2 regions of the Aeribacillus sp. FSL K6-1121 genome follow, and region 2 is predicted to be linked to the other one. Evidence: a T-box and tRNA genes for the amino acid it is inferred to sense, from the RefSeq annotation. Region 2 holds a T-box; the other holds one or more tRNA genes.
What was found. The T-box of region 2 lies ahead of tyrS (tyrosine--tRNA ligase). A T-box ahead of a tRNA ligase gene usually reads a tRNA of that ligase, here a tRNA-Tyr.
Positions count from the first base shown of each region.

Region 1 (15,682 bases), 2.9 Mb from region 2:
CTTTTGCAATACTTATTTTCAAATGTCGATTCTATACCGTGAGAAACACCACAGGAAAAAGACCAACAAAGTCTGAGATCTCATCGATAAAGGGATTATAGAGATTTTAGGCAGAAGAAAAAGAAAGTCTGACGGAAAAGCCTCGGAAAAATCTTCGGATTGCTTACTTATATTCGATATTTGCATCTTTGATCAATCTTTTATATGTTCCACTATTCAAAATCCTTCTTTGAAGTTATCACCCTATAAATCAACATTTCACGTTGTTTCTCTGACATTTCATTTAAGCACGCTTCTCGTTAGAGAATCCATGTCAAGCCCTTGTGGATAGATCACATACATATATGTATATTTATTCAAAATTTTGATAAAGATATACTGCAACACTCTGTATTTTTTTCTTACAGAAAACAAACTAAACTTTTTGAGCTAGTAATAACTTTACAAAAATTTTATAAATCACCGTAAAAAAGATTAAATGAATTGTTTACTTTTTCCTGACTTTTTAAAGATTTTTACTATATTTTTCTCTTTTCTAAACAAAATAAGATTGAATTGTAAGTTAATAGAAAAGAAAGGAGAAAAGGAGAATGGATGAAAGAGTTTTAGAGGTTCAAAGATGACTGAATAAAACCTATGGCGGTAGAGCTGGTTTTAATGAAGTGACTGAAGACGGAATTACTGGATGGGAAACGGTTTATCGCTTAATCCGGGCACTACAATTGGAAATGACAATTGTTTCTTCCAACGGCAATAAAGGAAACTGTTCTCCAATATCAATGATGAAAATCAGAATATTCAGTTAAATAAAAGTGGTTTCGTTCTAAATCTGTGCTGTTATTCGTTTTAATCGAGCAGAGCGATCTAGTAAAGGTCGTCTTGAATGTTTAACCAGTGCCAATATCAAAACCTATACCTGAGCCACGATCTACTTTAATCAGCTTTAGATGTTCTTCTTTTGGACATAAAAACACCCCTTTAGACAATCATAATCTAAAGGGGTAAAACTGTGCAATTTTTTATAAACGGTATGACTTTATTCAAAGCCACATATCCACTGCCCAATTGCTTTATTCGACTGTTACGCTTTTGGCTAGGTTGCGTGGTTTGTCGACGTCGCAGCCGCGGTGAAGGGCAGCGTAGTATGCAATGAGCTGCATTGGAATGACGGCAACAAGCGGTGTTAGATCTTCATGAACTTTTGGCAAGATGAAACGGTCATCGTCTTCTTCAAGTCCTTTCATGGAAATAACGCATGGATATGCACCGCGGGCAACAACTTCTTTTACATTTCCGCGAATGCTTAAGTTTACATGCTCTTGGGTTGATAAAGCAATGACCGGTGTTCCGTTCTCAATTAACGCAATGGTTCCATGCTTTAACTCGCCGCCGGCAAATCCTTCCGCTTGAATGTAGGAAATTTCTTTTAATTTGAGCGCGCCTTCTAAGCAGACGTAATAGTCAACGGCACGGCCGATAAAGAAGCAGTTTCGAGCTGTCAAAAGATAGTCTCGGGCAATTTGTTCCATTTCATCCTTTTGGCCGCATAGTGTTTCCATTGCATTCGAAATAATGGCAAGTTCTTGCAATAGGTTAAAATCAAGCTTGATTCCTTTTGTTTCAGCTGCAACAGCTGCTAAAATGGCAAGAACCGCAATTTGTGCTGTATATGCTTTTGTAGACGCAACCGCAATTTCAGGTCCGGCATGAAGCAGCAGCGTATAGTCCGCCTCACGGGAAAGAGTTGAACCCGGAACATTCGTTATAGTTAATGCTTTATGTCCAAGCTCCTTCACTTGAACAAGCACCGCACGGCTGTCTGCCGTTTCTCCGCTTTGTGAAATGAAAATAAACAGCGGATTATTTGATAAAAGCGGCATATTGTATGAAAATTCACTGGCAACGTGCACTTCTGTCGGTACTTTTGCCCATTTTTCGATTAATTGCTTTCCTACAAGCCCTGCGTGATAGCTCGTTCCGCACGCTATAATATAAATGCGGTCCGCTTCATGAACAGCTTGAACAATTTCTTGATCAATTTTTAATTGATCGTGTTCGTCTTGATATTTTTGAATAATTTTACGTATAACAAGCGGTTGTTCATCAATTTCTTTCAACATGTAGTGAGGGTATGTTCCTTTTTCAATGTCGCTTGCATCAAGTTCAGCAGTATATGGAGCGCGTTCTATTACGTCCCCGTTTAAATTTTTGATTGTCACTTGATCACGGGTGACAATAACGATTTCTTTATCCATTAATTCGACAAATTGATTTGTTACTTGCAGCATTGCCATGGCGTCTGAAGCAACAACATTAAAGTCTCCGCCAAGTCCCACAAGAAGAGGGCTTTTGTTTTTCGCAACATAGATCACGTCTCGGTTATTTTCATCTAATAGAGCGATCGCATAAGATCCCTTCAACAAGGATAATGTTTGGCGAAATGCTTCTTCGACACTTAAACCTTTGTTGACAAATTGTTCAATTGTTTGAACAATAACTTCCGTATCCGTTTCACTTTTTAATTCAACATTTTGTAAATACTCACGCTTTACTTGCAAATAGTTTTCAATGACACCGTTATGCACAAGTGTAAAGCGTTTGGATGCACTTTGGTGAGGATGCGCATTTTCTTTGCTAGGCGCTCCATGAGTAGCCCACCGTGTGTGGCCAATTCCGATGGAAGCTGAAACACTTCTGTCCACACCTTCACGAAGCTCCGCAATGCGTCCTTTTTCTTTAAATACATATGTTCCTTCTCCGTTTAATACTGCAATACCTGCAGAGTCGTAGCCTCTGTATTCTAATTTTTCCAAACCGCGCAATAAAATTTCCTTGCAGTCTTGTTGTCCGATATATCCTACAATTCCGCACATAGTCTTAGTTTCCTCCCCATTTAAAGGGGACAAAAGAAGCCTGAACAACTGGGGACAGATCTCTTTCCAGCCATCAAAGCTTCTCTGTCCCCTCACACATGTTTTGTAAAATGTATCCCGTTATGTCACAGTCTTTTTGTGCAAAGAGTCGCCTCTTTGTTTTAAGACGTGACTTTACGGCTGTACGGGAAGGCAACCGGGAGGCATCCGCCGAAACTTCGATAAACCTCCTCCTCGTCAACTAAGCAGATGTCCGCTCCTGCTTAGTCCAGGCGCTTTACAATAAAAAATTTTCTAACTGCCCACCTTTCTATTCTAGAATGTGCTAAAACAATTTATATATTACAATATGGAAAAGCAGTTCGTCAATTCATTTCTGTCTTTCCATATTGTATTATATGATTTCAAGCGTTTTCTCGATACAATGAATATTCAATAAAGAAAGGGAGCTTGCCTCCCCACAACCTCCTGAAAGTAGCCGGCATCCGCCAGCTACTTTCAGATAAAAATCGAAAAATAAAAGCAAGTGGAGAAAAACGCATTGTTTTTCTCCACTTATTTATTTTAGAGACTTACCGGACAGCCCCGTCTCTTCATCATTCAACGCCCATTTCCGCTTTGATAACTTCCACAATTTTTTTCACGTACCTCTGGCATTCATCTTCCGTCGGCGCTTCGGCCATTACACGAACGAGCGGTTCTGTTCCGGAAGGACGTACGAGAATTCTTCCATTTCCGTTCATTTCTTTTTCTACTTCTTCTATAACAGCTTTTACTTTTTCATTTTCCATGACAGCCTGCTTGTCCTGCACCTTTACATTGATCAAAAGCTGCGGGAATTTTTTCATTTCACTCGCAAGTTCAGAGAGCTTTTTGCCTTTTGTCTTCATTATGTTGACAAGCTGAATCGCTGTTAAAAGACCGTCACCCGTCGTATTGTAGTCAAGAAAAATAATATGTCCGGATTGCTCTCCACCTAAATTGTAGTTGTTCTTCTTCATCGCTTCGACAACATAGCGATCGCCGACAGCGGTTTGAACGCTTTTTAGTCCATTTGCCTCCAAAGCTTTATAAAAGCCTAGGTTGCTCATAACTGTCGATACAACAGTGTCCCCGTTCAGCATTCCCTGCTCTTTTAAATATTTGGCGCAAATAAACATAATTTGATCCCCATCAACAATTTTTCCGTTCTCATCAATGGCAATCAAACGGTCCCCATCACCGTCAAACGCTAAACCTATATCTGCTTCTTTTTCTTTCACAAATTCCGCTAACGTTTCTGGATGAGTAGACCCAACCCCATCGTTAATATTCAGGCCATTTGGAGATGCACCGATTGTCGAAACATCTGCATCCAAGTCGGCAAAAAGATGTGTAGCTAGTGATGATGTGGCTCCGTGCGCACAGTCCAAAGCGATATGTAAACCAGTGAACTCTTCGTCAACCGTCTGTTTTAAATATTGCAAGTATTTTTGTACGCCTTCAAAATAATCGCTCACTTGCCCCAGATCAGAGCCGGTCGGTCTAGGAAGGTTATCTTCTTCTTGATCGAGCAGCGCTTCAATTTCTTCTTCTTGTTCATCGGAAAGCTTAAAACCATCAGGGCCAAAAAATTTTATTCCGTTATCTTGAACAGGATTATGCGAAGCGGAGATCATGATGCCTGCTTCGGCTCCTAATGCCTTTGTCAAATAAGCAACACCTGGGGTGCTAATGACTCCAAGCCTCATTACCTCGGCGCCAATGGAAAGAAGCCCGGCAACTAAAGCACCCTCAAGCATATGACCTGAAATGCGGGTATCCCGACCAATCAACACTTTTGGTCTATTTTTATCTTTTGTTAACACGTACCCGCCAAAGCGTCCTATTTTAAACGCTAATTCAGGAGTGAGTTCACTGTTGGCAACTCCTCTTACTCCGTCTGTACCGAAATATTTTCCCATGAATCATCGCTCCTTTTAAAAAATATCACTTAATTTGAAGCTTCTTCAGCAGACTTTTTCTGTTCAGATGGTTCAACTGAATCGTTATTTTCTTCTATTTGATTTCTTCTTTCATTATCTGCTTCTTCCAACGAGTTTTCTTTATTGGATAAGCGAATCTTCACTTTTTCACTCGATAAAACTGTCGAGAGGTTGTAACGGTTTTTGGCCTCCACATTTACTTCATGTTCTCCTTCATCTAACCCTGCAACATTCACATACAATTCGATATCAGATTCTTTTACGTTTTTCAAAACACTGTCTTTTCCTCGCAAAACAACATCCAGCTTTCCTGTATCCGGATCAATAAATTCAATTTCCTGATCGTTTCCTAAACCGATGACTTTGATCGGCACCTGTTTAAACGTCTTTTCTTCTCGTTTTTCAATATCTATTTTAATTTGAACTTTATTCGGGACTACGTTTGTCACTCCATCCGGAGCCGGAACATCAGCTTCAACTGTCGCATTTTCTTTGATTTTGCTTAAGTCGACAGATACATCATCAATAGACTCTATTTGCTCTAGCACATCCTTTGGACCATAAATTGTCACTTGGCTAGGGATCGATTGAATCGATGATATGCTCAGTCCATCAGAAAGCTTTCCTGTTGTTTTGATTTTTAAGGGTACAGATTTCGATTTCGTTGGGCTTTCTACCGGCACTGTTACGGTAACCGCTGACGGTTCGATTGTAACAGGCAGGATGTTCCCATTTGCATCGTATACTGCCACTTTTGACTTCTGTACAACTGTTCCATCAGCACCTTCCAAACTTACTGTTGCTTTCACAACAGCTACAGCATCAATATGCTCTTTTGCGCCTGTAATTTTTACACTGTCCGGTTTAACAATCGGACGCTCCGCAATGTAGCCTTCCTTCATTTTGTTTTTATTAATAACATCCACTTCAACCGGAAAATTTTCAGATACCTTTTCATGAATACCTACTGTAATGACAGCCGGATCAATGTCAACCTCCAATTGGTCAGACAAGTTTTTATGTTTCAAACGGACACTGTGTGTGCCAACGGATAAATCCGTTAAATCTGCAAAAATTTCAAAGTCCTTGACTTGTTTTGTCGTAGTGACAATACTTTTGGGCCCTTCAATCGTAACGGTGACGGTTTGGGGAATACCGGTGACAACAAATGCACGGTCGTCATAGTATACGTTTACGGGCACATCTGTAATTGTAGCTGTTTCGGTTGTGGATGGCGACTGAAATATATTGTATTTTTCTTCATTATTCGAAGCAGGCGATTCTATATTCACTGAAGCATATAGCATGAGCGCTAGCAACAATGCAATGATGCGCATAAACCAGTTGCTATTCATTAATTTATCCATTCTTTTTCACCCTCCATTGCCAGCGGCTAGAGGAAGCAGCTTTCGTACGGTTAAACTCAGCCAAGAGCATCTCCTTTAACGTTTCTGGAGTTAAATGTCTATGCAGCTCACCATCCTTGGCAATCGATATACCGCCTGTTTCTTCAGAAACAATGATAGTTATACTATCGGTTACTTCACTAATTCCCACTGCAGCGCGATGGCGTGTGCCCAGCTCCTTCGATATAAACGGGCTTTCGGAAAGCGGCAAATAACAGGCAGCAGCGGACACTTGATCTTTTTGTATAATAACTGCACCATCATGTAAAGGGGTATTGGGGATAAAAATATTAATTAATAGTTCAGCAGAAATATGGGCATTTAGCGGTATACCGGTCTCAACATAATCCTCCATTCCTATTTTTCGTTCAATCGAAATGAGAGCACCGATTCTCCTTTTCGCCATATACTCAACAGCTTTTGCTATTGCTTCGGTCATGTTTGTTTGCCCATCATCTTCCTGGCTAGCTGCCCTTGCAAATAGACGCCCCCTTCCTAATTGCTCAAGGGCTCTGCGAAACTCCGGCTGGAAAATAATGATGATAGCCAAAAAACCCCAAATCAACACTTGGTCCATTAACCATTGCAAAGTATTCAAGCCTAAATATTGGCTTAACACTCTAACGATAATGATTACGATAATTCCTTTTAAAAGCTGAACAGCTTTCGTTCCACGAATCACCATAATCAATTTATAGATAACGAACCAAACGAGGAGAATATCAATGACATCTATGAGGTAATGCAAAAGAGAAAAATCCCCTAAGGTCATATTGTTTTCCTCCAATAGTTCATCAAATCGCGATTGATCTATTCTAATCAAACTTCTAGGTTTGAAAATCTCTCTAATCAAAATTCCACTTTATTATATCATAACTTTTCCTAAATGCACTTAAACATAAAAATAGACCATCCTACTAAAGATGGCCTATTGTTTAAAAACCTCTGACAGAGTCGATTTTACTTCATACCACAGCCACTCAAACAATTCGTTTATTTCCTCAACCTCTCCGGTAACTTGACCGGCAGAAGCCAAATATTGGTCTCCGTTAATCACCGTTACATTTCCTTCAACTTTTCCTTCTATTTTAATATCACCGTTTTTAACAGTAATATCACCTTTCACCGTTTCTCCTTCAGGCACAATAACAGTACGGTTGTCAACAACCAAATTATCATACTTTGTTACACTGAATTGGCTTTCTTCATAAGAAGCAAATAAACTTCCAGTCATTAGAATAACAAATAGTGCAGCGGCTGAAAAGAAAGGATGATTTCGGAACCAGCGTCTAGTTGAGACCGTACGCTTTTCTTTCGGCAGTTTTTCTAACACCTTTTGCGTAAAATCTGTCGGTGCTTCAACATGTGAGATACTCTTGACAAACGCTACAGCTTTTTCCAATTCTTGATAATGTGCCTTGCAATCCTCACAAGATTGCAAGTGTTTTTTTAACTCACGGCCTTCATCCTCATGCAAATCCCCGTCCAAATACTTATGGATCATCTCCTCTACATGCTTAGGACATTTCATCTTACTCACCCCAATCACAAATGCCTTAATTGTTTGCGTAAAGCCTCCCGTCCCCGGTGTATTCTTGTTTTAACTGTTCCGATTGGAAGTTCCAATATCTCTGCGATTTCTTGCAAGGATAGCTCCTCAATATATCTCAATACGATGACTGATCGATATTTATCCGGCAGTTTTAAAATTTCTTTTTGAATCGTTTCTTGCAGTTCAATTGCTTCAACTTCTTTTTCAGGCATTGCAATATCAGATGATACTTGGGAGTACATTGTTAAGCCATCAGTCCCCGCAACTTCTGCATCTAAATAATAGTCCGGCTTCTTTTTCCGAATACGATCAATCGATAAATTGGTTGCAATCCGATAAATCCATGTAGAAAATTTTTTGTTCATATCAAATGAATGGATGTTCATATACACTCTTATAAATGCTTCCTGTGCTATGTCCTCAGCTTCATGGACGTTTCCCAGCATTCGATAACAAAGTTGAAAAATTTTATCTTTATATAATTCAACAACTTCTGCAAATGCATTTTGGTCGCCTTTTTTAATTTGTTTGATCTTTTTATTTATAAATTCTTCCATTTTTCTACCTCCGCAGTTGCGGGTACATCATGATACGAATTCGTTCCCCAAAGGTTTCATTTTTTTATAAATCTATTCTAGCAAATTTTAGGAATTTATGTTTTCATCTGCAAGAAAAATTTTTTCCTTTTGTAGCAAAAACCTTTCTTATTCCCATTTCTGGGCTTTTTATAAAGAAACGTCCAACTTGTCATAATGAAAAATGACATTACAAATTTTTTTCAGAGGGGTTGCACCTCACGCTGCGTTAGGTATTATGATCACAATAGGTTTATAAAGATAAGTGTTTTGGGGGCGATGTTAAAGTGAAGGAAGAGTCTTACTTTACGATTGGCGAATTTTCTAAAAAGACGGGAACAACAATCCGAACATTGCATTATTATGATCAAATTGGACTGCTCAAACCGAAAAAAAATCCTCGTTCTGGACACCGATTATACTCTGCTCATGATGTATTGACACTTCAAAAAATAGTCAGTCTTAAATTTTTAGGATACAGTTTAGAACAAATCAAAGAGTTAATGAATGAAACCAACTTCGATTTAAACTTAAAGGAAACTTTACAGTTCCAAAAAGAAGCGCTTGAAGAACGAAAGGAACATATTGAAGAAGTGCTCAAAGCCATTAAACGAATTCTCACGATTTTAGAAGAAGAAAAAGAAGTGGATAGCAATGTTTTAATGAGTCTTATTCAGAGCATACAAACAGAAAAAGAACAGCGCAAATGGTTAGAACATTATACATCAAAAGAAGTAGCTGAAAAGCTTTTTGATCAGCCTGAAGAGGTAATGATCTCCCTTGACAAAGAATACATCCAATTATCCCAAGAAACAAAAAGATTGGCAGGAAGACCTGTCGATGATCCTGAGGTAGAAGCGTTAGTCGAAAAATATATGAAAACAATATTAGAATTTATCGGAAAAGAATTAATTAGTGCTATCGGGAATTTAGATGAAGCTGAAATTAAAACTATTGAAAATAAATTGGCATCTCCATTTACACAGGAGGAAGAGGAGTGGCTTCAGCAAGTGATGGAACATTATGCGATGAAAGCTGGGTTTCTCCAAGATGAAAATATTGACCGACTTTAGGCAAATGAAAAAACTTCACCTCCCCTTTTCCAATTGGGGAGGTCATTTTTTATCTTTGAATTACAGGATGATGGATATTCATTCAGCTCCCATTTTCCCGAAACCTTCCCCAAATTTTATCGAGTGAAGTGTTCCGCCGGAAGCCCAATTATCTCTTTCATATTCATCGAAAACTACTGTAACCCATTCTTCTTTCACGTTTAGTATTTGCGCTGCTGCTTTTGTTATTGCCTCAGTAAACTGCTGTTTCTGTTCTGCGGTTCTTCCTTTAGCCAGCTTTACGTTGATAAAAGGCATCGAATCACACCCCCTTTAAGCCATTTGAATTTATAAATGGTGTCGAAATTTATTCGTCCTCATCCGGATCTGTGCTATTTCAAAAAATGAAACAAGACAGAAGTTTGTCGATATACTTCGTCACAACGCCCGTAAAAACCTTTGCTGGGCAGTCATTGTATGCAAATGTTTTACACAAATCATCCTCTACAGCAACAATCTTCTGGAAAAGAGACTAATTTTTAAAATCAACCAAAAAATCATTTAGGTCATGGTTCCATTTCGGAACAACCGCATTACCATTCTTAAATGGAAAAATACAATTCGCCTTCAATGGTATATCCAAATTTAAAAGGCTGTTATGGGACTAAAAAGGCGAATGCTCCTGCATATAGTCTATTACATTATTTTGAGATTCAAAAGCGAGGATTAGATATAATCGAAGGATTAGTAACATTTCAAATAAAAAATCCTGACAATTTCTTGTCAGGAATTAAGTTCATCTTATTTTATAAAGTTTTCCCCGTTGAATTTAAAAAGCGGAAGACGGGACTCGAACCCGCGACCCCCACCTTGGCAAGGTGGTGTTCTACCACTGAACTACTTCCGCACAAATGGTGAGCCATGGAGGATTCGAACCTCCGACCCTCTGATTAAAAGTCAGATGCTCTACCGACTGAGCTAATGGCTCATAAAAAATTTTTTCTTCTAATCCATTTTTCATTTGTCAGATGTCCCTTCCTCTTCCTGATTTTTCGAGGATGCTGGATGCGTCGGGACAACTCGTCGCCTATTCGATGAAGCCTTGCTCGTTGCTCTACCGACTGAGCTAATGGCTCATAAAAAAATTTTTTTCTTCTAATCCATTTTAAAATTTGTCAGATGTCCCTTCCTCTTCCTGATTTTTCGAGGATGTTAGATGCGTCGGGACAACTCGCTGCTTATTCGACGAGGCTTCGCCCTTTGTAAAATCTAGTTAAATCTTACTTTCTATCTAACATTTTTACAAAAAAAAGAACAGACATGAACTGTCTTTTTATAATAAATGGCTGGGCTAGCTGGATTCGAACCAGCGCATCACGGAGTCAAAGTCCGTTGCCTTACCGCTTGGCTATAGCCCAATATCACCATTCATCTCTTGACTAATTATATTGTACCAATAAAAAAATCACTTTATACAACATTTTGTTGTTTAATGTGATTTCAATGTTTCATAACATTCTTCGGCATGGTGGAGGGGGACGGATTCGAACCGCCGAACCCTAAGGGAGCGGATTTACAGTCCGCCGCGTTTAGCCACTTCGCTACCCCTCCGATTATTAAAAATGCCGGCGAGAGGAATCGAACCCCCAACCTACTGATTACAAGTCAGTTGCTCTACCAATTGAGCTACACCGGCGCAATAAATACTTTAAATCACACTCAGTTTTTACCTTTGTTTAAATTGTTATGCCAAACTCATTAAACTTGCTTAAGAAAAGCTTGTTTAGTACATGGTGGAGGATGACGGGATCGAACCGCCGACCCCTTGCTTGTAAGGCAAGTGCTCTCCCAGCTGAGCTAATCCTCCATGGTGACCCGTACGGGATTCGAACCCGTGTTACCGCCGTGAAAGGGCGGTGTCTTAACCACTTGACCAACGGGCCAATAACATCATTATCAAAAAGACAAATTAAATTATATATAACAATTTACTTTTTGTCAATTATAAAATCATTTTTCCTTCACAAGTTTTTTATTAAGCAATCGACGAGTATTAGTATAGAGAAAAAATGGTTTATTGTCAATATGAAGATTGAGCCAAGCATTTGCAGGAGGGATTCCATAATAATGCATACAAATGATAAAGATAGCCCCAAAGTAATTCCCCAGTCCTACTTAATCTCTTCAATGCTTGATGGATAAGGGTTTTCACTTTATTTTTTAGGTACATGGTACGGTCACGTGGGCTTCGTTTATTGTTCTCGTGATCTTTTCGATGTAGTGTTTGAATGGGCTTCTTGAGATTTTTTCCATCTTTCTACTTGTCCAATAAGCGTTTTGATGGCTAACTTTTTCTAATGCTGCCACCAAGGCCGTCATCATCGCACCGGTACCTTGATCCACCCAGTTCCGCCCATTTTCAAATGTTTCGCAAACACACTCATCGTTCTTTCTGTACTCTCCATTGGACGCATTCCGGTCATGTCTATTCCTTTTTCTCTCAGCTATTTCTGGATTTGCTATAAAAAACCTCCTTATATCTATTCTTGAGGAGATTATCTCATAATCTTACAGAGTCTAGAAGATTGGCTAAATTTGACGCTTACTTTTAAGGGGAAACGTTCCAAAAAAGGTTAAAATTATAAAAATCAGAAACAATTCTGAGAGATCTGACGTTTTAATAAGTAGAAAGTCCTTCACTAGAAGTTATGTCCGATATTTCGAATTATCCATGTTTTTTAAGGCAACGAGCGTGAAGAGAGGTGTAAAAAGGTGCGTTATGAAAAAAATACGTGTACTGTTGATTGAGAAAGACAAAGATGAGTTGTTAAAAATTTGCTCTAGCGTTAAAAATGAGACCGACATAGAAATAGTAGGAGTCACGTGCGAGCTGAAATGTTTAAGTGATTTTATTAACCGTATACATGTGAATATTGTACTAATGAATATCAGATTAGTAAAAGATACAGAAAAAATCAAAGTAATAAAATCTGTTACTGAAAAAACAAAAGCACAGCTGATTATTTTAAATGATCAGATTGACAATCGATTGATTTTTGAAGCTTTTATTGCCGGGGCAATCTGTTACATAGACAAATCCTATAATCATATTCCAAATGTAATACGCTTAGCGTATCAAAAATGGTCACTTAAAAGTGCTTATGTTGAATCTGTTATCCGTAAGGAGTTTTGTCGCTTAAGACAACTAGAGATCCACTATATGAAGGAGAGATTAACACAAACAGAACAAAAAATATTAAAGCTGATTGCTGAAGGCTATAAGCAAAAACAAATAGCAGAAATATTAATGGTAGAAATTAATACAATAAAAAAGCACATTACTAATATTTTGAAAAAGACGGGGGAAAAAAGAAGCAAAGAAGCAGCCCGAAAGGCCCGGGAATGGGGGTTAATTTAAAAGGTGGCAAGAAAATTTGGGACTTTTTTCAAATGTGGATTCTACTCTATCATAAGTTTAGGTGATCACCGTTCTGTATTGTTAGAAAATGTGAACTGTAAAAACAGGTAGCTAGCACCTTACTCGAAGGATTCTCGCGGGAATTCAGGAATTTTAATGCGGAAAAACGAGGAGGGTTTTATGTGAAAAAAAAATGGTTAAAAATTGCTTTAACTTCTATTCTAGCTGTAGGAGCATTAGTGCCTGTTGCATCAGCTGCTAACTACAAATTTCATTTTGATGTGACAACAAACTTTTTAACTGGACGTGCTTATACTAACTATGCATGGAAATTTACAGATAAAGAGAATCCAGTTGTTAAGATTACTAGTATAGATTCGAATTGGACAGCAGGAGTAAGAATGGAAAATTCGGAAGGTGCGAAAAGAAGTAGTAATCTTTATACTAAAAAGGCTGGTAATTACACATTAACAAATAATGGAGCTAAGGCCAGTTATAAGTACCGTTTGAAAATCTGGAAAGAAAAAGGAGGTAAATTTGACCGCTTTACGATGAAAGGGAAATGGAACCCAGATACGTATTAACTTAACTCTTTCAATTTCGATTCCGTAGCATATCGCATTTCTGCAATGTAGAAATGCGATATGCTTTTAAAGTAGTTTTGATAGTTATCAATCAGAAAGCGAGTGAAAGATAATGCTCTTACTGGAATTAAAAAGGGGTTTATTGAATAAGTGCATGTTAGTTTCCTGTATGTTTGCTCTTGTATTAATATTTTTGACAGCTTATGACAGGTATTTGTATGATGTTTTATTTTTTGACCCCGAAGCTCCTGATATACGAGGTAATCATCAAGCGATTCAAGATATTATAGGTGAAATACACAACAAATATAATATTTGGGAGAGCAGTTTTTCATACATAGGTATATTTTTTCCTTTAATTGTTGTGTTTCCATATGCCGCTTCCTATTTAGAAGAAAAGAATCAGAAGTTTCATTACTTTATACAAACAAGGAAATCTTTTGACCATTATGTTAGGAACAAATTCTTGGCCGCCACTTTAACTGGGGGGCTTGCTATCTTCATCCCAGAGTTTATCTTTTACGCTATAATTTCTATTTTTTTTAATAATGATGCCGATTCCCCCTATCGACAACTGCAGGAAGAAGGCATATTCTACACATTGTTCAACACACAGCCTGAATTGTATATTTGGATCAAATTTTTAACGCATTTTTTGCTTGGGGCGTGTTTCGCCTGTATCGCTTTATGCCTTTCCACCTTCGTCAAGAAGAAAGCAATTGTATACGTTGGGCCATTTCTGATTTTCGGTATTTGGGAGATCACCGCAGGAGCCATTCTGGATCAATATCAGTTTTCTCCATCCACCTGGTATGATTTATGGCCTGAAGTTTCGCCATTCTATGTATACGGGTCAATGATCACGATTTTGATTACAGGTTATGTAATTTTTATTTGGAGAACGAGACGGGTGAGAATTGATGACTAATGCCAATCCCCTGAGCACTAAGACCATTCTTTTAAACTGTATGAAACACAAAGTGAAGCACGTAGTTCTGACTCGAAAAGCTGTTTTGTTTGTATTGCTCGTATGTTTAGCAACTTTTCTGGCCAATAGCAAATTAGAGCATATTGACAACCGTTTCCTCAATATGTGGGATTTAATCTTCGATATGCTGTATCATCCTTACTACCAATTGTTCTTGTTTTTGCTGTTCTTCCTGTTTGTGTTAAGTGATATTTGCGATGATCGGCCGATAACTCTCTATGTTCTGCTGCGTTTAAATAAAAAATCGACTTGGTTACTTTCCAAAATATTCCTAATACTTTTAATAAGTACACTGTACACGCTCGTATATCTTTGTATTATTACTCTAATTTCTCTTTTATTATACGGTTATAGCATCCATTGGAGTCCAGGATCCTCCAATCTTTACCACGGGGAGCTTATTGGGCATATACAACCAGTTACTGGTTTTATTCTGTTAGCTATACGATATGTCTTAAGTATTTGGTTTCTCAGCATCCTATATTTGTTTGTTTATGCGTCAGCAGATGGTTATCGCATCGTCAAAGCAGTATCGGTGACGGTGATGCTTCTTGTTATTAACCATTTATTTGCTTATAGGTTTTTTGTATCGTATGCTCCGTTTTTGTATATCCATAACGGTTATCTCGTGACGCTTAGGCTGAATGAAAACGGATTCCAATCGGCAATGGTGTTGAATGCAGCAGCCGTTTCTCCTATAGTTTTAATGCTTCTCGTCTTGTGGATGAGAAAATCAAAGCTGGAATTTGGGGGATCTTGAATATGATCAGAGAATGGAAAGCCCTTGTTCAGTTTAATATGCGCTACTTTACTTATCATCAGTGGCTTCTGGCGATCGCAGTGTTCGTCATCTCTAATTTGGTCACACTTCTATATTATGGAGATCTTGTCTCATCCACTATAGATGCATTCATCTTCCACTTTGCCGTGTTCGAGGGGGCGGATATTTTAACGATCATTCATACATTGCTCCCTTTTTTCGTATTAGCGTATATTGTTGACTTATACATGGAAAACAATTTTCATGAGAATTTACTGTATACTTTGCTGCGGATATCTAACAGGAACGCGTGGGCATTGGCCCATTTGACCGTCTTATTTGCCATTCATGTTGTGTACCTATTTTTTTATTACAGTCTGTCCTGGTTCATTTTGCATTCTATTTATAAGTCAGGTGATATTACAGTCCAGTATTGGGCAGGTAAATTGTCGTCAAAAGATGTATATTCACAATGGTTATTTCTATTCCTTTCATGGATTATCCAGCTAA
Region 1 is NZ_JBBOPS010000001.1:3,031,733-3,047,414, forward strand. Features, by position in the region: gene glmS (glutamine--fructose-6-phosphate transaminase (isomerizing)) at 1,071-2,873, opposite strand; gene glmM (phosphoglucosamine mutase) at 3,470-4,816, opposite strand; gene NSQ61_RS14720 (CdaR family protein) at 4,846-6,204, opposite strand; gene cdaA (diadenylate cyclase CdaA) at 6,197-7,015, opposite strand; gene NSQ61_RS14730 (anti-sigma factor family protein) at 7,172-7,774, opposite strand; gene sigW (RNA polymerase sigma factor SigW) at 7,789-8,352, opposite strand; gene NSQ61_RS14740 (MerR family transcriptional regulator) at 8,658-9,443, shown strand; gene NSQ61_RS14745 (tautomerase family protein) at 9,522-9,740, opposite strand; tRNA gene NSQ61_RS14750 (tRNA-Gly) at 10,258-10,329, opposite strand; tRNA gene NSQ61_RS14755 (tRNA-Lys) at 10,335-10,410, opposite strand; tRNA gene NSQ61_RS14760 (tRNA-Gln) at 10,766-10,840, opposite strand; tRNA gene NSQ61_RS14765 (tRNA-Tyr) at 10,949-11,033, opposite strand; tRNA gene NSQ61_RS14770 (tRNA-Thr) at 11,046-11,118, opposite strand; tRNA gene NSQ61_RS14775 (tRNA-Val) at 11,214-11,289, opposite strand; tRNA gene NSQ61_RS14780 (tRNA-Glu) at 11,291-11,365, opposite strand; gene NSQ61_RS14785 (response regulator transcription factor) at 12,202-12,840, shown strand; gene NSQ61_RS14790 (hypothetical protein) at 13,023-13,424, shown strand; gene NSQ61_RS14795 (hypothetical protein) at 13,594-14,352, shown strand; gene NSQ61_RS14800 (hypothetical protein) at 14,405-15,172, shown strand; gene NSQ61_RS14805 (hypothetical protein) at 15,175-15,682, shown strand, end outside.
Region 1: it has a tRNA-Tyr gene. The T-box ahead of tyrS (tyrosine--tRNA ligase) is inferred to sense a tRNA for this amino acid. The anticodon was not compared.

Region 2 (15,682 bases):
ATTAATCGCCATCCACACAAAATGCCCATCCGGATCCACCAACATCACTGGATTGTTGTTCGCATACGCATACCCGTTTTGTGTCAAGAGGTCATCCGCAACGCCCGGGGCGGGGTCGAGCGACAGGAACACGCCGTGCGTGGGATGGTAGTAGCGGGCGATCAAGTAGTATAGACCCGTTTCGTTGTCATATGGGGTACCAGTTGATTAACAAGCGGGAATTATTTTACACAAACTCTTCCTTTAGGAAAACGGCTGCCCGAAATGTCCAATCACAACATAGGCAGCCATCATTTATACTTACTTATACAATAATCATTTTGGCGGTTTTTTCTCCATTAGCTTAAGTCTCTCTATTTTTTAATAAATTTAATTGTCTACGTATTATAAAGAAATCATTATAAATTTCGAACACTCAACATAGTAATTATTACAATATCCTTTATCTTTTTAGATAATTAAAAAATATTAATCACTTGAATTTCAGAAATAATATCTTTTAATTTTTCTTTACCGATTAGTGTTTATTTATAAGATGCTCTAAATTTTTATATACTTGATGTTTTAAATCATAGTACTGTGTAAGACAAATGCCTTTTTGAGTATCAGTGATTGAATAACGTTCGCCCTTATAAGTGAATTCTATTTCATGCCCTATCTTTAGAATCCCTATTAATTGTTCGAGATTCATCTTCTATCTCTTCATTTCCTTCTACCTTTATTCAAAAGTATGTCGCATTGCCTTTTTCCTAAGAGTAAAAAATCAGAAGGACGAATTATGTCCTTCTAAAAAAATTTCTAACTGCCCAAGTGTGAAATATTACTTAACTATATCCATAAAATACTCTTTATAATACTTCTGATAATTTTACAGGGACATATCGCTTTGAATATTTCTCGTAAAGGGCTATCTCATCATCGCTTATCCACTGTAAATGACCTAAAAACCTATCATAAATAAGTTCATCCGGTTCAGTTGATACTATTTCTTTTTCATGCAATACTTTACCATTTCTATCTTTAATCACTATCTTTAGTGTAAAATCATATAGATCGTGATTGCAAATTACCTCAGCTTTATATTTTCTATTTGGACTAAATTTTGGTTTATCCCATATAAATTCATTAATATAGTTTAACTCCTTTACTCTCTCATAAGCTTCTTGAAAAGGATCAGGATCCCAATTTTTCTCCCTAATAACGAAATCGAGGCTATTTTTTAACAGTTCTAAAATTTCTACTTTCTTCTTGTTATCTGGATACTTGAGAAATTCTTCAACATTATATGGTACTAAAACTTGACAGAAACCATCAAAACATTCTAATAGTTTTATTTCGGGATAATTACCACAATGGAAATTTAATTGCCTACAATCAACAGTTTTATATTTTTTATCAAAGACTCTTTCATACAATTTGGTCATGCATCTAGTTTGAAAGGAAAAGCTTTTTTTAACATCAGTTATCCCTTCTTCGCCTAATAACAGAAATGTTTTTAGTAACATACCTTTCCTCCTTTTTTTATGCAGTTAAGGTCTGACGTGAAGATACATGTTGCCCCCAGCCTTTCTCACTGCATAAGCTCTTCCTCTTTCCCACTTTAGGGCATTCTCTCTTCCATAAATATTTCTCTTAACAATTCGTGCATAATATCTACTGATTCACCGCATTATAATCAGCCGTGATCGTCGTCGACTGTCCATCCTTTGTTTTCACGACTTTCGTCCGTTTCCCGAATCCATCATACGTATACTCGATGGTCGTTCCATCCGGGCATTGTTCGGTCTCCAACTGATCGAGTTCATCACTCGACACGTGCCTAGCACCTTAGTCAAAAAATTGGTGCGCATGGCGGGGGAAATGGAGTATTAACACCGAAGGGGCCGAATCCGCTCCTTCGGTGTTTCTTCTTTTCATCCGTTCATCAGGCGTACTAGAAATAGTTATCCGAAAAAATGTGCAAAACGTTTAGAAACACTGTACAAAATCCGAAATACTCCGCAAAAAATTTGCACATGATTTCCGAAGCTGTCCGAAATAATTTGAAAAAGGGATTCTGAAATCATATGCTAATTTACAAGTATGGTCTTAAAAATTTACAACACTAAACTTGACGGGTATGGGACACATCCCCCTATTCATTCCAAATCCATTTCAGAGATACTCCATCTATCTTGCATTACACAAAATTCTTGACGGTACCAGTTTGATTCAGTGCTACACTTCATAAAAAAGAACTTACTTTCTCAAGGTATGATGCGATTAATCGCCCCAGTGAAAGATTTTCACATGATGTATTAAAATATTATCCTTTCCTTGCTGTTCTTCTGTTAGCTCCTCTCCTCCCCAACTTGGTGTCATTAAATGAAGTCCTTGCTTATGCTCTAAAAGGATTTCAATTTGTTCTTTTAAGTATCTCAAGCCTTTTTCATTTGCATGGATTTCAAGTTTTTCTCCATCACTGTCATATTCAAAGGATAATAGATGTTTTTGCAATTTATATACCTCCAAAGCTATTTTAAAAAGTATTTTTTCTTTTTTCTTTTGCTACCCTTTAACCTATTGACATCAACGTGTGGAGGCTCATAACCTTTTTTATAGTGTCCCCCTTATCTAGATAGTAGGAACGTCTTGTTTTAGGATTTACATATCCACCCTTACCATTTAATGGGTCTGAACCTCGTTTTTCAAAACCTTTTTTTATAAACATGTCTTCTATCTCTTTGAAAGTTTTTCCTTTAAATGGGTTACCTAATCCTTTTAAAAACTTTTGAGCCCGTCTAGCTTTATACACCCTATACGCAATTTTGGCACCTTTAAACGCAGCACCGCCAACCAGTCCCACACCAACGGCAATCGCCGCCGCTTTCCAACCGCCTTTTTTAAAGGCTTTATACCCATCATACGCCGCAAATCCGGCGTTAACCGCCAACCAGAAAAAATGCCCATCCGGATCGACCAGCATCACTGGATTGTTGTTCGCATACCCATTCTGTGTAAGAATGTTATCCGCATCCCTTAGGTCGGATCTCTTGAAATAACTCTCACCGTTTCTAGATAGTAATACCGTTTTTTGAGATTCTATAAATTGGCTTCACCGTCATAATTGTATCGTCGCACATATCCGAATAGTGTTCAGATACAACTATGTTCCCCAAAACAAAAAGAACTTTCCTTCAGAGATTTCGTCGCTCCTGTTTTGCTCACAATGCGAACTACATCACAGCAATGGTTCGTCACATAAAAGGAATGTGTCACCGTTTGAATTCACAAGGATGTTTGAGTTTCTATTCACCCACTTTAACTTCTAAACCTCTTGTCTATTGCTATTAACGGTATGGATTCAGTTTTAAGTGAATTTAGGATTTCGCCAAATCAATTTGAAATAATTTAACATAGCAACCCTCATTTAAGTAACTTTAGTCTAATGGAATTACTAATTCCCTATTAGATGTAATACTCTCGAACTTGTAAGAACCCTTATTAAATTTAATATCTTGATGTTAGACTAAAAAGTAGACACAGATTATTATAGTAATAATAGAGAAAAATGAGGTGTCTACATGACAAAAAAACAAAGGCGGTACGAGGAAGACTTTAAGCGTCAAACTGTTCGTTATATTTTGGAGGAAGCGAAATCCGTTGCACAAGTGGCTCGTGAGCTCAAAATTAACGAAAATACTCTTCACGGCTGGATGAAAAAATATAAGCAAGAACCTGAAATATCAGAAACCCAAACGTTTCGATCCGAAGACCACGAAGTTCGTGAACTGAAGAAACGTATTCGGGATCTGGAGGAGGAAAACTCCATCTTAAAAAAGGCGATGCACTTCTTCGCGAAAGACCATCGGTAAAATATTCATTTATCCATAAACATCGCTTCGATTACCGATTGGAGAAGATGTGCGAAGTATTGAAAGTTTCTCGAAGCGGTTATTATAAATGGCGTGATCGTCCCAAAAGTGCTAGACAAGAGCGTCGAGAAGAATTGACGCAGGAAGTGCGTCGTGTGTATATCGAATCCCGCCAACTGTATGGGAGTCCCAAGGTTACCAAAAAGCTTAATCATGGAGGAATTAAGGTTTCACAGAAGACGGTTTCCCGCATAATGAATGAAGAGGGAATGAAGTCTCGTACCGTGAAAAAGCATAAGGCAACTACTAACTCAAAACATAACCATCCGGTCCACGAAAATGTCTTAAACCAACATTTTACTGTTACGAAACCAAATGAAGTATGGGTAGCTGATATCACATACATTCCAACGGATGAAGGTTGGCTTTATCTAGCTAGTATGATGGATTTGTATTCAAGGAAAATAGTCGGCTGGCATATAGACTGTTCAATGAAAAAGGAGCTAGTGTTGAGTGCTTTAAAGCAAGCCTATCAGCGTCAACAACCACAGGGTTCTATCCTCCATCATTCTGATCGAGGGAGTCAATATGCTTCAAATGACTATCAAGCTAAGCTAATGGAATACGGAATGAAATGTAGCATGAGCCGCAAAGGAAATTGTTATGACAACGCTTGTATTGAATCATTTCATGGGATAATAAAAAAAGAACTAATCTATCAGACTCGTTATAAAACAAGGGAAGAAGCAAAAAAGAGCATATTTGAGTATATAGAAATATTTTACAATAATAAACGTATTCACTCCGCAACAGAGTATTTTTCACCATCTGAATACGAACGTATGTACGACAAAAAGGGAGCTTAATGAGCATATTAATAGAATAGTTAGACCCGAAAATTTACCTTTAAAAATAATTAGGACAACGTCGTAATTATTTTTAAAAGGCCACCAAGCGATAGCGCGGTAGCTGCGAAAAAAATTTATAAATTTTTGTGTCTACTTTATTGACCTAATATCATCTTCACAGTAGTATATTAATGTTATACTGCTGTGCTGGATATTGCGAACCGGGTCTCTTCTAATATTTTCTTTAATTTTTGCAAATAGTGGTAAATTATTAATTACTTTAAAAGAATAATCATTTAATTTATCAGGAATAAAACTTAGTGCAGTTAAGATTTCTGCTTTAGCAAGCTCCGTATATTCAGGTAACGTATTTTTATTTACATCGAATAAGATACAAATTGGTGTTAATCCCTCTACTAACTCCACTATTTGACCAAAGTAATACGTGCCGTCTGATAAAGGAATTGAAAAAATATCACCAATTCCCCACTTTTGTTTTTTAGGAGTTTTCCAGGAAGTCAAGAATTTATTATATTCTGTAATAACTTCTTCCTCTATAGAATATTTTTTTAAATTATTGATCAAAAGGGCAACTGACAAGATAAGACTTGCATTTTTGGTTCTTAAGGAAACATAGTCACTTTCTGAATCTAAAGTAATTTTTCCTTTGATACCACTTTCTTTAATCTTCTTTTTTAAAAAAAACTCAGCCTCAAAATTAGATTCAATATCTAATAACGTTGCTAAATCTTCAAAGATAAAAAATTCTTTGGAGTTATGGTCTGGTAGGAAAATCTTTACTAACCCCACTTGTAGATAGTTTTCTAATTTATTAAAACTTTTACTGTTTATCACTTCCAAAATAACACCACTCCTATTTTTATGATTATATTTTGTATTTTCTAGGAGTTATTTCATGTCTTTTATTTTCTAACAGTCCTCCATATCTTACGGGAGCACCCAATCGGTTAGTCCATTTTTGCTCATACCTTCTTGCTTGTCGACCAGGCTTTGTTCTTTGAAGAACATAATATTGATATCTAGCTCCACTTTTGGTACTGTCAAGAATTTTGTGTAATGTAAGATAAATAGGGTATCTCTGAAATGGATTTAGAATAGAGAGGGATATTTCCTCCACACAGGAGACTGAATATTCAGTCTCCTGTGTGGAAAGGGAGAATCTCCTTTTTATTTACAATATTTGGTTAATCATAACGTTCTTCAAACATTCGCTGGAGGGCTTCATGAGCTTTGGCAAATCCTCGTAACTTTTTTGGCAATCGCTGTTTGAGTCCAGCCTTTCTGATACAACTCTCGAATCATAAAAAACTCCCCAATCTTCAGCATCGTTTCTCCCCTCATCCAAGATGTCGTTTTGAAACGATTATCTGTCATTTTTGGGGAATTTTAAACCGCTGTTATTGGGGATTTTATCACCGTTGATGACATACTACTAATGCAAAGGTTCAAAAGATATAAGGAAGTAAATGTTAAAACTGGGTGCAGACATGTTGCTAAATGGGTTTTCCCTGTGCCGAGGAGCAGGCAGGCAATTGCCAATGAAGCGCAGGCTGCACAGTTCCCTAGCATCCAACTGAGGAGCCAGATGGATCTTCTCATTCCACTGGAATGTTCTTGGTTTAGGAAACGGCGCCTTGTTGAGCAGGCGCGCCACCTTTGCCTCTTCCCTCAATGCCAGCTGCTTGCATATGAAGGTTTATACGAAATCTTTGATGTTACCGAAATTAAACAATGCCAATTTAATGATGGTAAAGATGATTTATATTACTTTTATCGACTAATAACGGAGATAAATATGTTTCCAACAGTGCGGCAATTAATAAAAGCAATACATCTATGATCAAAAGTATAAAAAGATTTTTTCCCAAACTGATAAATGACTTCCTACCAAATTCCTTTTTTTTTATCATATTAAAAATGTTTACAGTAACATATAAACCTATTGATGCCGTAAAAAACATATTTATAACTTCGATTATTCCATGCCCGGCGAAAAAGGAATATGCTGTTTTTAAGCTAGTTTTTTCTACCAAGCTATGGAAAATAAATCCTAAATAAAAAAACTGCTGGAAGAGAAAAATCAAAGAAAACAATCCGAAACTAATGATTGAGAAAAAAATGGTATGAATATGTATTTCAAAGTTCGTAAAAAAAATCTTTTTAAAAGAAGGATGCAAGTCCGGGTTAAACTGCTCATTAGGTAATAACAAAAAACCTAAAAAGAAAAATATGATTCCCGTTAACGAACTAACTAAAAAACAAATACTAAATATTTTAAATTTCACGGGTACCACTCTCTAATACCACCTTATCAAACAGATCATCTCTTCTTAACCTTATCGTTTTATTTGAAAAATCAGATAAATATATGTCTGTTGAATGAGTTGCATAAATTAAAATTGCTTTGTTTTGAACGACGTAATTCTTCAAAAAATCGAGAATGACTTTTCTAGAACGAACATCTAAATTTACAAAAGGTTCATCAAGCAGAATCAAATCAGGCGAAGAAAGAAGTGCAAGTATTAATGACAGTTTTTGTCTTGTACCCAATGATAGTTCCCGTGTTAGTGTATCTTTATATTTATGGAGCCCAATTTCTTCCATGAGAGCACCAAGAGTCTCGTCTAATCTTTTTTTATTCAAGAAGGACAAGATCATATCTATAGTTTCGGAAGGAGTTAAATATTCATATAAAAAAGGTGTATTACCAATTAATGAAACTCCTTCCATATACTTTTTGAAATTGTCCTTTAATGAAATTCCGTTTAACTTGATGTCACCCTCGAATTTGGTCATTCCGCCAATGGTATTCAGTAAAGTTGATTTACCGATACCATTTTCACCCAGTAATTCCACAATACTTTTTTTATCAATTTTCAAATTTATACCATCAAAAATATAAGCTGAATCTCCATATCTTTTCTTAATGTTTATTAACTCAAGCATTTTTTACCTCTCTTTAAGAAAGTTATAAAATAATAAAAAAATAGAGTATATAAAAAAGCAAATGATTATATGATAGACACTTCCTGATTTTATCGAATAAATAGCGACAGCACTGCTAATAATTAAAGGAAATCCAATTATAAACAGATCTTCTATTGGATTGAAAAAATAAATAAAAAAATTGTCTTTGATTTCTTCTAATGATAATTTTTTAAATCGAAAGACTCTTTTTGTAATGATCTGTATTGTGCTGAAGTAGATAACGGTTGAACATAAGCCAATGATGGCAGTAACGGACGAAAATCCGTAAAGTACGAGTAAACCAAGATAATAGCTGAGCAGGATAACAAAGAGTTTTCTGGAAAGAAATTTAGAAAGTAAATTCTCATAGTATTTTTTCTTATCAAACTTCTTTATATAATAGTAATCACTTAAATTTGAGTTATTTAACATCTTTGAACTATTTATGATTCCCTGGGATATAAAACTGATCATCACGCTTTCAACTGCTAAATAAACAGTTAGGATAATAAACTTATGAACACCAAAATGATAAGTTATAAACCATATTATAAATGGTAAAATTGCTGCGAATAGATAAATATAAAATATATATAAATAGTAGGTTCTATTTTGAACGGACCGGGACAAAGCAATCAGGTACTTATCTAATTGCGAATCATATTGATATCTTATGAAATGTTCTTTCCGCTTCATATCGTTTGGACCGTGAAAAAATAAAAATAAAATCTGATGATTACTCCAATAGAATTTTAAAAGAATTGTAAGAATGGCAGCAATGATTCCGAAAACCTCATATAAAAAGATTATTACGTAGCTAACATTCATTTTTTCCATATAAATAAAGATAAAAATGCAGTAAAAAAGAATGCTTGTTCCAAATGTTAATGCCAATCTTTCCAGGATTAGCAACTTGAATTTATTTTTTCGGGCTTTATACATCCATTCGGAAACATTTTCCATTTCCTGAGGATCATAATCATCATTATTGATATCTGTGGACCAAAGGCTAAAAATTAAATAGATTGTTGCGACATACAAAGGATTTATAAAAGGTTCTAAATAGGAATGAAAATAATAAATGAGCGAGTAAACAAAAATTGGTGCTATTTTTGAAATAAAATTAATAACCTGATTTATTTTGTATAATACAGACAGCAATATTTTTTTATCTGCTTCAGAAAACTCATTGAAAATAGATCTGTAGAAAATCTCTATATTGGAAATTGCTTTTCTTTTTTTTATTAAACGTTTATATTTGAAATACTTCATCTGTCCTCAATTCCCTAACATTTTCCCGATGATTCTTATCAATGTGATAACGCCTACCAATAAAAAAATAACTGAAATGGCGAATACGACCATCATCTTCAACTTAAAATATTTTTCCATATTCTTTTACACCTTTCCCAAATTATTGAAAAAATGTAGCATTTATCAATGTATGTATAATAAGTGGCACACCATACAATACCGAAAATATAAGAACCCCTAATTTGATTTTTACGTTGTTCGATATAGACTTATCAATAATCGAAAAAAATATATATATAAAAACTGCCAACAATATTTGTGAGACTGGCGACCAGATCAGCCATGGAATGTTTTGCATATCATCAAGACCGATAGCCTTAATAATAGTCATATTTAATAGTGTTGAAAAGATATTCGCTAAAAGGATTGGAAATATATAGTTGCTAAATTTTAATTTCTTTTTAGTCATGAAATTTGCTACAAAAGTAACAAATAGTGTTTCCATTATTACAACTGTTATACCCGCTATCAATTGCACCGAAGTTATAAAGACAATAACAAATGATTCGGTAAATAAAGGTAAGTTTTTTTGGATTTCGTTAAATTGTTCAATGATCCCAAATTGCCTGATTGAAAAAAAAGTATTGGCAACCAATATCAGAGACAATAGAAAAAAAGAAAGCGTATTGATTAATCCTTGACGTTTTAATATAAGCATATTTATCCCCTTCATATAAAGAAGTTAGTGCCCCACACACTACCTTCTTTACTATATTCTATTAAAGTGCTTTTGCTGCTGCTCTTTTACCCGCTCTGGATAGTCCCAAAATTGTAGCACGATAAGACCAAACTGCTGCTGATGCAGCAGCTCCAAGTCCAGTTAGAGTCAGTAATAATGATGCGTAGGAAATCCAATCCAAATAATCAAGAATAACCCCTGCAGTGGTTAAACTAACACCTGTAAGTGATCTAATCAAAACTTTTTCCATTATATTCAATTCATTCGTTATTCATTAATCTATAAATTATGTGGAGGCACTCAAAAATAAGATTCGGATCCGCTCAATTATATAAAATAGTTGAGCAGACCTAACGCAAATATAATGACATAAAGCAAGTCAGATTAATTACATTAATAAAATTAACTTATACAGTTGTCTGCTAGAATGCTATAGTATTACACTTACAAATCAGAATTACACAATTTATTTATTAAAATATTCCATCATAGCACTTTCAAAAATAATTATAATTATTTTTCCAAATATGTAAATATTTTTATTAAATAACAAATAATGTTTAAAAGTTTGTGTAAAGCATTTTGCTAGACCAAAAGAAAAAGATAGGTATTCTCTGATTTGGCCATAACACATTCCAAAATTTAATATGGACACAAAATCATAAGGTGACATTTACTGATCGTTTACATCATTTCGCATGGATTGTAACTTTATTTTGAAAAAGAAAACAAAACACTGTTTATATGGAAAGTAAATAAAGTTTCGTATCTTCTTCATAAATGTTGATGAAATAGAAATTTATCGATTTTAGATTAGGAGAAATTTCCTCAAATGACTTCCCCTTCTTTTTCCTTATATGGATCGGCTCAAAATAAATCTTTTTGGTAAATGTGCCATCACCATTGTAAAAAACTTTTGTATTCTCTGTCCGTTCCTCAATGATTTCCCCTCGTTTAAAGTTAATTTTAGGGGTCGGGACTTTTGACGGTAAATGACTTTCAGTAGAGTTGTTGTCTTTAGAATGAATGGTTTCTGCGAAAACGTCTAAAGGAACGGATGAGAAAAATAACAGATTCACAATTGCCCATATCAACCATTTTTTTAAACGACTAATTTTCATATAATTCCTCCTTTTCAATAATTTGTTAAATTGATTATACTTTATAAAAACTAGATTTAGGTACATTTTTTGACATACAAAATTCTGTATTTTTCGACAAATTTTGCTTCTTTTGTACGAAAAAACCCCCCTTCAATGAATAAATTAATCCATTCAATTGAAGGGGGGGTGCTTTTGACTTATTTAATAGAATACGGGTATGAGCGGTGGTCGTTTAGAATCACTCGCCCGTATATTTTCCAATTGATTTTAATAGGCCCCTAAAGTGTGAGCAGAGGCATATGATTATTTGAAATGAATTAAGAAATATTTCTTTTTGCCCCGGCGGATCACAGCAAATTGACCTTCGATGATGTCTTTTTCAGACACAATATAATCAAGCTCCTGCACCCGTTCGCCGTTAATGTAAATCGCACCGTTTCCGATGTCTTCTCTTGCCTGCCGTTTCGATGGAGAAATTTTCGCTTGAACCAATAAATCGACTAATCCGATTTCATTTTCGGTCGTTTCATACGAAGGCACATCTTTAAAGCCTTGTTTTATTTCTTCTGCTGTTAAAGCTTTTATATTGCCGCTGAACAGCGCTTCGGAAATTTTGACTGCCTGTTTGAGTGCTTCTTCGCCATGAACAAGTTTTGTCACTTCTTCCGCTAACGCTTTTTGCGCAGACCGTTTTTCAGGAGCATTTTTCACTTCTTCTGCCAATTGTTCAATTTCTTCTTTTGATAAGAAAGTAAAATATTTTAAATATTTGATGACATCCCGGTCATCGGTATTGATCCAAAATTGATAAAATTCGTAAGGCGATGTTTTTTCTTTATCGAGCCAGATGGCTCCTCCTTCCGTTTTGCCGAATTTTGTGCCGTCGGCTTTCGTGACGAGCTGGAGTGTAAGACCGTATGCTTTCGCATTTTCTTCCGTTTTTCGAATTAGTTCAAGTCCTGACGTAATATTTCCCCATTGGTCGCTTCCGCCGATTTGCAAGCGGCAATCATAGGTTTGGTACAGCTTTAAAAAATCGTACGATTGCAAAATCATGTAGCTGAATTCCGTAAAGGAAATGCCCGTTTCAATTCTTGACTGCACAGTTTCTTTCGCCAGCATATAGTTTATGCCAAAGCTTTTGCCGATATCGCGCAAAAATGTGATGACATCCAATGGCCCGATCCAATCGTAGTTGTTGGCCAAAATGGCCGGATTCCCTTCTTTTTCAAAATCCAAAAAGCGGGAAAGCTGTTCCTTAATGCGTTCTGACCACTGCTTCACCGTTTCTTTTTCATTTAATGTTCTTTCCTGTTTTTTTCCGCTTGGATCGCCGATCAAGCCTGTTGCGCCGCCAACAAGAGCAATCGGTTGATGACCTGCCTCTTGAAATCTTTTTAACGTTAAAATCGGCAGCAAATGCCCGATATGAAGGCTGTCTGCCGTCGGGTCAAAACCGCAGTACAGCTTCACCTGTTCCTCTGACAACAATTTATCTAACCCTTCTTCATCCGTTACTTGATTAATGAGTCCGCGATATTTTAAATCTTCTAGCAAAGCATTCATCAAACCCACTCCTTTTCAAATTTTATCCAAATAAAAAACGCCCCTTCATGAAGGGACGTATAATTACGCGGTACCACCCTGCTTAAGAACATTTGCATGTTCTTCACTCATTCTGATAACGGCTAAAACCGTCCTTTGCTACTTCACTTTCACAAAGAATGCTCATGGAGGTAATTCACAAAGCATTTATGTGCTGATTCGCACCGGCCATCAGCTCTCTGAAACAGGGAAATGCCTGCTACTTTCTCCAATCAACGCTCAAGTATTTTTTTCATTAATAAACATTTTTAGCATAATTGACATCCTTTGTCAACTAAGATTAGAACAGAGGGCGTCAACCGGAGAAAAAAATATGCTATAATAAACTAGATTTTGTAGAGGGATGATGAAAAATGGAGAAATGGTACGAATTTTTTAGGAAGGTAAGCTCCTTTTATCATAAGCACCAGCAAAAAATGGTCATTGCCTATAACGTAACATGGAACTTATTTCTTTTACTATTGGTTATCGGTTTAATAGGCTTCTCCTTTATCGGAGGATTAGGAGCTGGTTATTTTGCATCGCTTGTAAAAGATGAGCCGATCCGTTCCGAAAAAGAATTGGAAAAAGACATTTACGATTATTCTGAAACAACGAAAGTGTACTTTGCAGACAATGTCTATTTAGGGAAAATTCGCACAGATCTTGAACGTGAAAAAATCAAAATTGATCAAATTTCCGAGCATTTAAAACATGCAATTGTTGCAGTGGAGGACGAATATTTTTACGAGCATAAAGGGATTGTCCCAAAGGCGATCATGCGGGCGATTTTCCAGGAGTTCTCAAACTCTTCTGTCAGAACCGGCGGAAGCACCCTCACACAGCAATTAATTAAAAACCAAATATTGACCAACGAAGTGTCATTTGAAAGAAAAGCAAAAGAAATCCTGCTAGCATTGAGATTAGAAAAATATTTTACGAAAGATCAAATATTAGAAGCCTATTTAAATGTATCATCATTTGGACGAAACAGCTCCGGAAGAAACATTGCAGGCGTGCAGGCTGCAGCGCAGGGGATTTTTGGCATAGATGCGAAAGACTTATCGATACCGCAGGCAGCTTTTATCGCTGGTCTCCCTCAAAATCCTTTTGCTTATACACCGTTCACAAAGGACGGAGAAGTAAAAGAAGATTTACAGCCTGGTATAAACCGAATGAAAACCGTCCTAAGAAAAATGTTTGCAGAAGGATATATTACAAAAAAAGAATATGAAGAAGCACTTAAGTTTGATTTAAAGGCTCATTTAGCCAAAAAGAAAAAACCTGATATTGAGCAATATCCTTGGATTATATACGAAGTTGAAAAAAGAGTGAAGGATATACTGGCTGAGCAGCTGGCGAAAAAAGACGGTCACAAGCTGGAGGATCTCCGAAAAAATAATAAAGAGCTGTTTAATCGATACATGGCGCTGGCCGATCAAGACATGAGACAAAACGGCTACAACATTCATACGACCATTAACAAGAAAATTTATGACAAAATGCAAGAGGTTGTCAAAAACTACGAGTATTACGGAAGTCCAAAGCTTGAAAAGAAAAAAGATCCTGAAACAGGCAAGACCGTAACCATCGAGGAACCGGTTGAAGTCGGCGCTGTTTTAATCGAAAACAAAACTGGAAAAATTATCTCCTTTGTTGGCGGCCGTGATCATAACAGGGAGCAGACAAACCATGCTACAAGAGCATTAAGACCAAACGGTTCAACAATGAAACCGCTCGCTGTCTATGCACCCGCGATGGAAATGGGCATCGTCCAGCCGGGAACTGTTGTGGCAGATCTTCCATTTTCAATCGGGAAATATCAGCCGAAAAACTATGGAGGCGGCTATCACGGATTAACAAGTATTCGAACAGCATTGAAACATTCATATAACATTCCGGCGGTAAAAACCTATGCAAAAATTATTTCGCAAAATCCGGTATCCTATTTAGAAAAAATGGGATTTAGTTCACTTGCTCAAGAAGATTACAGTTCATTCTCCCTCGCTCTTGGGGCAATGACTTACGGAGTAACCGTGGAGGAAAACGTAAACGCCTTCGCAACATTTGCCAATAACGGTGAATTTGTCGACGCCTACATGATTGAAAAAATTGAAACACAAGACGGAAAAGTTATATATCAACATAACAGCAAGAAAGAGAAGGTCTTTTCCCCTCAAACAGCCTATTTAATGATTGATATGATGCGGGATGTCATTCAAAGCGGAACGGCTTCCTCTTTAAAAAGGTATCTATCATTTCAATCTGATTGGGCTGGAAAAACAGGAACTGGGCAGGATTATCGGGATGCATGGTTTGTTGCTGTAAATCCTAATGTATCCTTCGGCACATGGATCGGTTATGACACGCCGAAAAGGCTGGAAACGACCTACAAAGGTTTGACCTACAGCAATAGAAATATATTGCTTTGGGCAAAATTAATGAACGCCGCATACAGCGTCAAACCTGACTTAATAGATCCTAACACTTCCTTTAAAATGCCTAAAGGAATTGTTTCAAGATCGTATTGCGCCCTCTCTGGGGATCTGCCTTCTGAATTATGTAAGAAAGCTGGACTCGTTCAAACTGACTTGTATAACGCTAAATTTCTGCCGAATAAAGTGGATAAAAGCTTGGCGTACGGCAAATTTGTTTTAGTAGACAACGTAGCCTATCAAGTGCCGGCAAATGCACCGGCTGAATTTGTCCAGGAAGGGCCTCTGCTGAAAAAAGAAGTATTGAATAATCTTGGGATTTCAGACGTGTCCCAATTGACTAAACTTCTGCCTAGCGGAGTTAATATAGAGGCTTTGACGTTGACCGGCAATAGGGTTCTTAAAGATAATGGCAAGGCTCCTTCTAAAGTGCCCGCTGTAAAGCTTAGCGGAACAACATTATCCTGGAGCAAAAGCGGTGAATATGATGTTATCGGGTACAGGGTTTATGCAGCTCCATCTAATTCAAATAGTTTCAAAAAAATTGCCAGCATACCTGCAAAAAATAACTTAAGCATCTCAGTCGGAAAATCTCCTGCCTCCTATTATGTCGTTGCAGTTGATGTGGCAGGAAAAACGTCTCCTCCTTCAGCCATTGTAAAAACGGTGCAATCTGGAAAAGCAGAGCCGCAGCAAAAACCGAAGCAGACGGCAAATGCAAGACAATAGGCGAATGGAAAAGATGCATTAAACGATCAATAAAGTAGACGAAAGAGAAAAAACAGCCCAGCAAAACTTGCTTTCACCCAATAAATATTTTAAAAAGGACCGCACGTGGTCCTTTTTATCTTTTACTGGCTAGTGTGACGGCAGCTTT
Region 2 is NZ_JBBOPS010000001.1:161,346-177,027, reverse strand. Features, by position in the region: partial or broken gene NSQ61_RS00860 (RHS repeat-associated core domain-containing protein) at 1-201, opposite strand, end outside; gene NSQ61_RS00850 (hypothetical protein) at 849-1,505, opposite strand; gene NSQ61_RS00845 (hypothetical protein) at 1,654-1,815, opposite strand; gene NSQ61_RS00840 (Imm32 family immunity protein) at 2,263-2,496, opposite strand; gene NSQ61_RS00835 (hypothetical protein) at 2,555-2,968, opposite strand; one part of gene NSQ61_RS00830 (IS3 family transposase) at 3,564-3,825, shown strand; one part of gene NSQ61_RS00830 (IS3 family transposase) at 3,825-4,720, shown strand; gene NSQ61_RS00825 (Imm26 family immunity protein) at 4,853-5,557, opposite strand; gene NSQ61_RS00820 (stage II sporulation protein M) at 6,463-7,017, opposite strand; gene NSQ61_RS00815 (ABC transporter ATP-binding protein) at 6,998-7,669, opposite strand; gene NSQ61_RS00810 (sugar transporter) at 7,673-8,962, opposite strand; gene NSQ61_RS00805 (hypothetical protein) at 9,105-9,662, opposite strand; gene NSQ61_RS00800 (hypothetical protein) at 9,724-9,933, opposite strand; gene NSQ61_RS00795 (hypothetical protein) at 10,424-10,804, opposite strand; gene tyrS (tyrosine--tRNA ligase) at 11,090-12,352, opposite strand; T-box leader at 12,401-12,616, opposite strand; gene NSQ61_RS00785 (transglycosylase domain-containing protein) at 12,745-15,534, shown strand; gene NSQ61_RS00780 (GNAT family N-acetyltransferase) at 15,664-15,682, opposite strand, start outside.